Regions from separate parts of the Saccharothrix mutabilis subsp. mutabilis genome, predicted to be linked through region 2. Evidence: riboswitches for the same ligand, from Rfam matches in the RefSeq annotation. Region 2 holds a riboswitch; the other holds the start of a gene.
The links. Region 2 has a riboswitch for cobalamin ahead of ABD126_RS00690 (ribonucleoside-diphosphate reductase subunit alpha). Riboswitches for the same ligand answer to the same signal wherever they lie in the genome.
Positions count from the first base shown of each region.

Region 1: linked by a shared signal. The riboswitch ahead of ABD126_RS35760 (CbtB-domain containing protein) and the one ahead of ABD126_RS00690 (ribonucleoside-diphosphate reductase subunit alpha) in region 2 are both predicted to bind cobalamin.

Region 1 is NZ_BAAABU010000030.1:79,098-84,058, reverse strand. Features, by position in the region: gene ABD126_RS35775 (GNAT family N-acetyltransferase) at 1-457, shown strand, start outside; gene ABD126_RS35770 (LysE family translocator) at 486-1,094, opposite strand; gene ABD126_RS35765 ((2Fe-2S)-binding protein) at 1,114-1,776, shown strand; cobalamin riboswitch at 2,081-2,256, shown strand; gene ABD126_RS35760 (CbtB-domain containing protein) at 2,288-2,473, shown strand; gene ABD126_RS35755 (CbtA family protein) at 2,485-3,237, shown strand; gene ABD126_RS35750 (HAD family hydrolase) at 3,312-3,977, opposite strand; gene metH (methionine synthase) at 4,003-4,961, opposite strand, start outside.
Region 2 is NZ_BAAABU010000001.1:145,656-150,616, forward strand. Features, by position in the region: gene ABD126_RS00685 (ribonucleotide-diphosphate reductase subunit beta) at 1-332, opposite strand, end outside; gene ABD126_RS00690 (ribonucleoside-diphosphate reductase subunit alpha) at 329-2,458, opposite strand; cobalamin riboswitch at 2,656-2,858, opposite strand; gene ABD126_RS00695 (DnaJ family domain-containing protein) at 3,434-3,832, shown strand; gene ABD126_RS00700 (DUF397 domain-containing protein) at 3,819-4,001, opposite strand; gene ABD126_RS00705 (helix-turn-helix domain-containing protein) at 3,998-4,843, opposite strand.

The sequences.
Region 1 (4,961 bases), on a different contig from region 2:
GACGGCGAACGAGCGTCCGGGCACGGTCGCGGGCGAGGCGCTGGAACCGTTCCTGGGTCCCGCGCCGGAGGAGGCGAACTCGTACTACGTGCGCGTCCCCGACCCGGTGGCGTTGCTGGACCACCTGCGTCCGGTGTTCGGGCGGCGGCTGGCCAAGTCGTCGTTCGCCGACGCGGAGGGCGAGGCGGTGGTGTCGTTCTACCGCTCCCACGTGCGCCTGCCGTACCAGGCGGGCGAGGTGGGTGCGGTGGTCGCGGGCAGCACCATGCAGGCGCCGGGTGTGGTGGGCGGGTGCGGCGTGGCGCCGGACATGCTGGCGTCGCTGCTCTTCGGCCCGCACGGGTTGCGTGGCCTCACCGCACGTCAGCCGGACGTCTACCCCGGTCCGAACGCGGACCTGATGCAGACCCTGTTCCCGCCGGTCCGCTCCGACCTCATGACCTTCTACATGCCCTGATCGACACCCGGTCCCGCGTTCGGGTCGGTCAGGTGCCGTAGCCGGCGAACTCGACACCCAGCGCCACGCCCGCCAACGCGAGCAGCACGCCCGCGCAGGTCAGGGCGCGCCGGTAACCGGTGTCGCCCAACCGGCGCCGGCCGCGCGCGACCAGGACCGCGATGACCACCTTGCCGCCGATCAACATCAGGTAGAAGCCGACCAGCAGGGCCACCGCCGCGCCCGCCGACGCCCGCCACGTGGTGATCGTCAGCGGTCCGAGGGCGGTGGCCCAGGCGACCCACGGGTGCGGGCTGAGGAGGTTCACCAGCACGGCGCGGCGCAGGGCGTCACCGCCGGCCTCGCCGGAACCGTCGAGGGTGGCGGTCCGGGCCTCGCGCACCGTCCGCACCCCGCTCCACACCACGAACACCGCGCCCACGACCCCGAGCACGCCCAACGCCCGCGCCGGGAGGCGGTCGAGCACGAGAACGGTCACGCCGACCACCACCGCGTCCGAGAGCAGGGGCGCACAGGCCGCCAACGCGCCCGCCCGCCATCCCGACCGCAGCGCCGACGTCACGACCAGCACCAACAGCGGACCGGGGCTGATGCTCGCCGCCAAGCCGAAGGTGAGTCCGAGCCCCAGTGCGTCCACGGGCGGCAGACTAGGACACGTGTCCGACTTCGCCGCCGTGCTGTCCACCCTGCGCCGGGTCCGCGGTCTCAGCCCGTTCTTCGCCCTGGACCTGGGCCGTCCCAGCGACGACTGGCTCCCCGGCGCCGACCTGCTCGACGGTCCCGCGCTCCCCCGCACCCTCGACGCCATCGCCGAGCGCTACCGGACGGGCGAGCGGCGGGTGGCGGCATCGCTGTTCTTCCTGAGCTACACCGCGCGCCTGCTCTGCCCGACCGCCGCCGCCCACGCCGTCGAGGGAGTCGCGCCCGACATCCGCCCCGGCAACCTGTGGTGGCACTACGGCCCGGACGGGCTGCGGGTGCGGATCGACCGAGCCGACCCGGGCGTGGGCATCGCGGAGTCGCTGGAACCGGTGGTCGAGGCGGTGCGAGCGGTCGTGCCGGTGGCGCGCGGGCTGCTGTGGGGCAACGCGGCCTCCTCGATCGCCGGCGCGCTGAAAACGGTCGCCCGCAGCGGCACCGCGCCGGCGGAACACTGCGTGGCGGTAGGCGAACACCTGCTCTCCGAACCACCGCTCAAGGGCACGGGCGACTTCATCCCGTTCCCCGGCGAAGTGGCCTTCCGCCGCCGGAGCTGCTGCCTGTACTACCGCCTGGACGGCGGCGGAACCTGCGGCGACTGCCCCCTCCCCACCCGCTGAGCGCGACGCACGCGGCCCACCCGGCGCACGGCTGGCTGGGCGTGGGCTGCCCACTCGGCGAACGCGGCCCAACCGGCGCGCGCGGCCCCGCCGGGCGCAAGCGGCCCACCCGCGAACTGCCAACTCACCCGGCCGGCCAGCGCCGCCCCGGCCGACCAGCGCCCCTTCCGCCCGCCCCAAGCCGCGAGCGGCCCGTTCGCGCCTGCCCCGAACGCCACGCCTAGCCGCTGTGGCGCACCGGGCGTTGCGGACGTGAGGTGAATGACAACTCGTCTGGTCGGTTGTGCCGGGACGGAGTGGACCTTTACGGTTCCAGCGCCGCAGTGGACGGGAAGCCGGTGGGAATCCGGCGCGGTCCTCGCCACTGTGACCGGGGAGCCAACCCGCCGAGAACGTCACTGGTCGCACGGTGCGGCTGGGAAGACGCGGGGACGGTGTCGATCCGGGAGTCAGGAGACCGGCTGCGGCGCGAAGTGTTGTTGACCTTCCACGAGGTATGGAGGAGGCCGTCATGACGAGCCCCGCGCACCACCTTTCCCTTCCCATCCCCCGGTGGGCCTACGCCGTCGCGCTGGTCGCGCTGATGGTGACCTGGCTCGTCCTGCAGGAGAACGGCATCGCGCTCGGCCACGCCGCCGAGTCGCTGCACGAGTTCTTCCACGACGGGCGCCACGCGCTCGGCGTCCCGTGCCACTAGGCAACCGACCGATGACCACGTACAAGGGCGTGCTGCTGCGCGGGATCGGCGCGGGCGGCATCGCCGGACTCCTGGCGGGACTCGTCGGGCTCGTCGTCGTGGAGGTGCCCATCCGGGCGGCGTTGGCCGTCGAGGAGGCGCGTGCCGCCGCGGAACCCGCGGCGGAAGCAGGACACGACCACGGTGAGCTGTTCGGTCGTGGCACCCAACTGGTCGGCGGCGTGCTGGCCGCGGTGATCGTCGGCTTGGCGATCGGCGCGCTGTTCGCCACCGCCTACGCTGGCGCCCGCCGCTGGTTGGTCCACCGCCCGCCGTTCACGCGGAGCGTCACCCTGGCCGCGGCGGCGTTCGGCGCGGCGGCGCTGCTGCCCGCGGTGAAGTACCCGGCCAACCCGCCGGCGGTGGGCAACCCGGACACGGTGGACTACCGGACGGTGCTCTACCTGGGCGTCATCGCGGCCGGCCTGGCGGTCGTCTACGGGGCGAGCTTCCTGGCGTCCCGCCTGACCCACCTGGCCGCCCCGGTCCGCTCGACGGTGGTCGCCCTGGCGGCGATCGCCGGCGTGGTGGTGGTCCTGCTGGCCTTCCCCGCGCCGCCGGACGCGATCCCGGCGGACATGCCCAGCGACGTCCTGTGGGACTTCCGCCTCGCGTCACTGGCGGAGACGGCCACCCTCTGGCTCGGCCTGGGCGTGGTGTTCGGCCTGCTGATCGACCCGTCGGTCCGCAAAGCCACGGCGAAGTCCCCGGCCCTGGCGGCCTGAGCGGAACGGCTCCGGGCGGGTGCGGGATGCCGCACCCGCCCAGGGTCGGAACTGTCAGGCCCGGCTCGGAGGGGTCAGACCCGGCCGGGCAGCGAGGCCAACAGCTCCAGGTCCACGTCCACCAGGGAGTCGCGGAAGATCCGCCGCTCCCCCGCCGGCACGGGCACGTCGCACGGCACGACCAGGACCGTGCAACCCGCCGCCACCGCCGAAGCGACACCGGTCGGCGAGTCCTCGATCGCCACACAACGCTCAGCGTCGACGCCGAGCATGCGTGCTGCCTTCAGGTACGGGTCCGGTAGGGGCTTGTTGCGGCCCTCCACCTCGTCGCCGCACACGGTCACGTCGAACAGCTCGCGGCCGATCGTGTCCAGCGCGACCTCGGTCAAACCGCGTTCCGTTGACGTCACCAGCGCCATCGGCACGCCGGAAGCACGCACCGCGCGCAGAGCGTCCCGCGCACCCGGTCGCCACGGCAGACCGGCCCGGAACAGCTCCTCGGTGCGCCGCAGGACCCACGCCGCCCCGTCGGCCGTCTCCTCCGGCGTCGGCACCACGCCGACCTCGGCGAACAGCAACGCCATGGTCGTCGGCACGTTCGACCCGACCATCGCCTGCCGGGTCGCCAACGACAGCGACCCGCCCAGCTTCTCGGCGAACTCGTAGAGCGGGACGTCCCACAGCTTCTCCGAGTCCAGCAGGGTGCCGTCCATGTCCCACAGCACGGCCTCGACGGTCATGCCGCCCCTCTCCACAGGTACGCCTTCACGCGTTGAAGTACTTCGCCTCGGGGTGGTGCGCCACGAACGCGTCGGTCGACTGCTCCGGGTGCAGTTGCAGCTCCTCGGACAGCTCGACCCCGATCCGCCCCGGTTCCAGCAGGTCCACGACCTTGACCCGGTCCTCCATGTTCGGGCACGCGCCGTAGCCCAGCGAGTAGCGGGCGCCGCGGTAGCCGAGCTTGAAGAACTCCTCCACGTCCGCGGGGTCCTCCGCCGCGACCGACCCGCCGTCGGGCCAGCGCAGCTCCTCGCGGATGCGGCGGTGCCAGTACTCGGCCAGCGCCTCGGTGAGCTGGACGCCCAGGCCGTGCACCTCCAGGTACTCGCGGTAGGAGTCCTTGGCGAAGAGCTCGGCAGCGTAGTCGGCGATCGGCCGGCCCATCGTGACCAGGTGGAACGCGATCACGTCCACCTCGCCCGCCGAGCGTGGCCGCCAGAAGTCCGCCAGGCACAGCCGCCGGTCGCGCTTCTGGCGCGGGAAGGTGAACCGGGCGCGTTCCGGGGCGTCGAGCGACGGCTCGGCCAGCACCACCAGGTCGTCGCCCTCCGACACGCACGGGAAGTAGCCGTAGACGACGGCCGCGTGCGCCAGCACGCCCTCGGTGGCCAGCCGGTCCAGCCAGTAGCGCAGGCGCGGCCGGCCCTCGGACTCCACCAGTTCCTCGTAGGTGGGGCCACCGCCGCGCGCGCCGCGCAGGCCCCACTGCCCCATGAACGTGGCCCGCTCGTCCAGCATCGCCGAGTACTCCGCGACCGGCACGCCCTTGACCACCCGCGTGCCCCAGAACGGCGGCGTCGGGATCGGCACGTCCACCGCCACGTCCGACCGCCCGGACGCCGGCGGCTCCTCGGCGGCGGCGGCCTTGCGGGAAGCCGCGATGCGCAGCGACCGTTCGCGCCGGGCCTTGCGTTCCGCGGCTTTGCGCTCCGCCTCCGGGTCCA
Region 2 (4,961 bases):
TCCAGCAGGGTCAGGTAGAACTGGACGTGGACGGCCTCCTCGAACAGCTGGCGCGAGAGGTAGAGGCGGGCCTCGGGCGCGTTGACGTGCTGGTAGAGGTTGAGCACCAGGTTGTTGGCCACGATCGAGTCGCCGGTGGCGAAGAACGCGACCAGCCGGTGCACCAGGTGGTGCTCGGCGGGGGTGAGGCGGGCCAGGTCGGCGACGTCGGCGGCGAGGTCCACCTCCTCGACCGTCCACGTGTTGCGGATGGCGGCCCGGTACTGCTCGTAGAAGTCCGGGTAGCGCATGGGGCGCAGGGTCAGGTCCATGCCGGGGTCGAGGAGCGTCACTGGCAGGCCTCGCAGGTCTCGGGGTTCTCCAGGTCGCACGTCGACTTGGCCGCGACGGTGGTCTGGTTGATGCGGGTCGCGGGCCGGGAGCGCAGGTAGTAGGTGGTCTTGAGACCGGCGCGCCAGGCGTAGGCGTACATCGAGGACAGCTTGCCGATGGTGGGGGAGGCCGAGAACAGGTTCAGCGACTGCCCCTGGTCGACGTACGGGGTGCGCGCGGCGGCGAGGTCGATCAACGCCTTCTGCGGCAGTTCCCACGCGGTCCGGTAGCGGGCCTTGAGGTCGGCCGGCAGGTCCAGGCCCTGGACCGAGCCGTCGGCCCGCTTGATGGCGTCGCGGGTGGCCTGGTCCCAGCGGCCCAGGGCCTTGAGGTCGCGCACCAGGTACGGGTTGACCTGGAGGAACTCGCCGGACAGGGTCTCGCGCTTGAACAGCGTGGAGACCACCGGCTCGATGCACTCCGAGCAGCCCGCGATGGACGCGATGGTGGCGGTGGGCGCGATGGCCACGACCAGCGAGTTGCGCAGGCCGTGCCGGGCGATCTTCTCGCGCAGTCGCCGCCAGCGCTCGGGCTGCCGCGGGTCGGCGTGCGGGAAGTGGTCGAGGTGCAGCACGCCGCGCGCGGCCCTCGTGGCGCCGAACTCGGGGTGCGGACCGTGCCGCTCGGCCAGGTCCGCCGAGGTCTCGAACGCCGTCAGCGCGATCTCTTCGGCGATCCCGGTGGACAGTTCCAGCGCTTCCGGCGCGTCGAAGGCGAGTCCGTGCTGGAAGAACACGTCCGCGAGGCCCATCACGCCCAGGCCGATCGGCCGCCAGCGCCGGTTGCCGCCGCCCGCCGCCGGGGTGGGGTAGTAGGTGAGGTCGATCGTGCGGTCGAGGAACTTCACGGCCGTGCGGACGGTCGCCCGCAGCCGGTCCCAGTCCATGCCGTCGGGGGTGGTGTGGCGGGCCAGGTTGACCGAGCCGAGGTTGCACACGGCGGTCTCGTCGTCGCCGGTGACCTCCAGGATCTCGGTGCACAGGTTGGACAGGTGGATGACGTTGCCGGGGACCGCGGTCTGGTTGGACGTGCGGTTCGCGGTGTCCTTGAAGGTCAGCCAGCCGTTGCCGGTCTGGGCGAGGGTGCGCATCATGCGGCCGTACAGGGCGCGGGCGGGCAGGGTGCGCTTGGCCAGGCCCTGCCGTTCGGCCCGCTGGTAGGCGGCGTCGAAGTCCGCGCCCCAGAGGTCGGTCAGGTGCGGGACGTCCTTGGGGTCGAACAGCGACCAGGGGTCGTCGGCCTCGACGCGCCGCATGAACTCGTCGGGCACCCACAGGGCCAGGTTGAGGTTGTGGGTGCGCTGCGCTTCGTCGCCGGTGTTGTCGCGCAGTTCGAGGAACTCCTCGACGTCGGCGTGCCAGGGTTCGAGGTAGACGCAGGCAGCGCCCTTGCGCCGGCCGCCCTGGTTGACCGCGGCGACCGAGGCGTCCAGGGTGCGCAGCCACGGCACGATGCCGTTGGAACGGCCGTTGGTGCCGCGGATGAGCGAGCCCCGGGACCGGACGCGGGTCCACGAGACGCCGATGCCCCCGGAGAACTTGGACAGCCGCGCGACCTCGGCGTAGCGGTGGTAGATCGAGTCGAGCTCGTCGCGGGGCGAGTCGAGCAGGAAGCACGACGACAACTGCGGGTGGCGGGTGCCGGCGTTGAAGAGGGTGGGGGAGCTGGGCAGGTAGTCGAGGCGGGAGAGCAGGGCGTACAGCTCCCGCGCCTCCTCGACGGTCTCCGACAGCCCGCAGGCGACGCGCAGGAAGAAGTGCTGGGGCGTTTCGATGACCGTGCGCTTTTCGGGGTGGCGCAACAGGTAGCGGTCGTAGACGGTCTTGAGCCCGAAGTACTCGAACCGGTCCGTGGCGGCTTCGTCGATCGTGTCGTCCAGGGCGTCGGCGTGCCGAGCGACGAACCCGGCCAGCCGTTCCGACAGCAGCCCCAGTCGGGATCCCAGCTCCACACTCGCGGAGAAGCGTCGATGGTCTCCGACTTCGGCCCGGATGGTCCCGGCCAGCAGCCGCGCGGCGAGCTTGGAGTACTGCGGATCAGTGGCCGTCAGGGCAGCAGCGCCCCTGACCGCCAACTCCCGAGCCACTCGCTCTTGCTCTGGCTCTTGCTCTTGCTGTTCGGCTCCTGCCCCGGCTTCAACCAACCGGAGGACCCGGTCGGTGCGAACATCGGGCAGGTCGGCGGCGAGTCGCGCCAACTCAAGACGCAGGCCGTCCAACGGCCGCGCGTCGACAACGGTCAAGGCTCTCTCCTCGTGAGCAGGACCAGACCGCACGCCGAGGTCCGGCGCGCGCACGGGTGGCAGGTCTTCGGACTCGCGGGCACCGTGCACACACCTACTGGCCGTCGCTTCCCAGGCCCGTTGGACCCAGTGCTCGTCTGACGGCGGTCGTTCCCGCTCACCGCTGCGGGGCAGTCCCGGACTCACACCGGGTTCCCTCTTGCCTCACCGGGTAGGACGGTGAACCACCAGCGCGCTGGACACTACATGTTGTGCCGGGTGGCGGGAATGGGCCCCAGGTGGTGTGTTGGTATGATCGAATCTGGTAAGGGAGGTGGGTGTACCCGATCGAGTGACATGCAGGATCGGGAACCACTCCGCCCTCCGCACGTCCCGTGATATGGAGCGGGCGGGCACGGCAGGGGGACCTTCGGAACGCGCCGAACAACGCGCAACGCCCCCACCTCACCCCAACCCCGCACCCATGCCCCAGCATCGCCCGGCCCCACCACCGCCCACCCGGCAGCCCGCCCCGCCCCGCCGCCCCACGCGCAGCCCCGCCGCCGGCCGCCCGCCGCCCGCCGCCGGCCGCCCGCGCGGCCCCGCCAGCCCGCCGCGCCGGCCCGTTGTGTCGCCTCGCCGCGCGGCCTCGCCGCCACGCCCGCCCGGCCGCCACGCCCACCCTCGCCGCACCGCCCTCGCCGCACCGCCCGCCCGGCCTGGCCGTCCGGCCACCACCGATGCCAGCCGCTCCCCGCTCGTGCCCCCTGCCGCATCGACCCCCGCCGGCACCGTCGTGGAGGCGGCCGGGCGTGGGTGGTCGCGGGTACCGTCGTGGGTATGACTCAGCGCAAGCCCGCCGGGGTCGGGTTCGAGACGTGGGTGGAGCGGCAGATTCGCGAAGCTCAGGACAAGGGCGAGTTCGACGACCTCCCCGGCGCCGGCAAGCCGCTCGCCGGCCTCTCCGAGCCGCACGACGAACTCTGGTGGGTCAAGGACAAGGTCCGCCGCGAAGAAGGCACGATGCTGCCCCCGACCCTGCAACTCCGCAAGGAAGCGGCCGAAGCGCGTGCGGCGGCGGGGGCGGCGGGCACCGAGGACGAGGTGCGGCGGATCCTCGGCGAGATCAACGCCCGCATCACCGAGGCGATCCGCAAGCCGCTGTCCGGCCCGCCGCTGAACATGATGCCGTTCGACGTCGAGCACGTCGTGCGCGAGTGGCGGCTCAGCCGTTCCTGAGCGCGTTGAGGAAACCCGCGAAATGCGCGGGAGTGAAGACCAGCTTCGGGCCGTCCGGGTTCTTGGAGTCGCGGACGAGGACCGCGGACCGGGTGTGGGCCAGTTCCACGCAATCACCGCCGGTGCCGCCGCTGCGGCTCGACTTGCGCCACGCGACCCGGCCGCTCACCGGGACTTCTCCAAGGCGTTCAACAGGGTGACGCTCCGGGTCGGGGGCAGGGCCGCCTGGCGGAGCGCGTCGAACGCCTCCTCGTAACTCGCCACGTGCGCGGGATTCTCGACGGTCGTCGCGGTGGTCAGGGCCTCCAGGTACACGACCGGGTCGCTGTCGGGGATCCGCAGCAGGACGAACGGGTAGCCGGTCAGGGCGTGGGCGGGCGCGTCCAGCGGGAGGACCTGGAGGGTCACGTTCGGCAGGCCGGACAGCTTCCGCAGGTGGCGGAGTTGCGCACGCATGGTGTCCGGGGTGCCGACCGTGGCCCGCAGGGCGGCTTCGTGCAGCACGGCGTGGAGTCGCTGCTCGCCGTCGGTGACGCGGTCCAGGCGGGACAACCGGGCCTCGACCAGGCGCTCGACCTCCTCGGCCGGACGGCCCGGGTGGGCGGTGAGCACGGCGCGGGCGTAGTCGGCGGTCTGGAGCGGGCCGGGGACCAGTTCCGCTTGGTAGCGCAGGACTTCCGTCGCGAGTTGCTCCAGGGCGTGGAACCTGCGGAAGAAACCGGGCAGGACGGTGCCGAAGTTCGTGCGGGGACGGCGTTTCCGCGCTTCCCGCGCGAGTTCCTCGATGGGCTCGCGGGCCTGGCGCGTGGCACCGTAGTGGTCCAGCAGCAGGGTCAGCTCGGCCTGCCGGACGGCCACGTCGCCGACCTCGATGCGCCGGACCTTGGCCGGTGAGCACTCCAGCACCTTGGCGGCGTGCTCCTGGCTGACGTTCGCCGCTTCACGCAACCGCGCCAACGCCTGCCCGAGCCGCCGCTTGGCCGCCGTCGGACTCGCACCGTTCCCGGGCATGGTTCACCTCTCGCCGGACCTCCGCTGTTGTTGTGAGTGTGCCGCAAAGTCCTGTGGCACAGGACTTTCTTCACTCGAAGGTGTACTCGTGCAGCCTGCACGTGCAGGTTAACGTCGC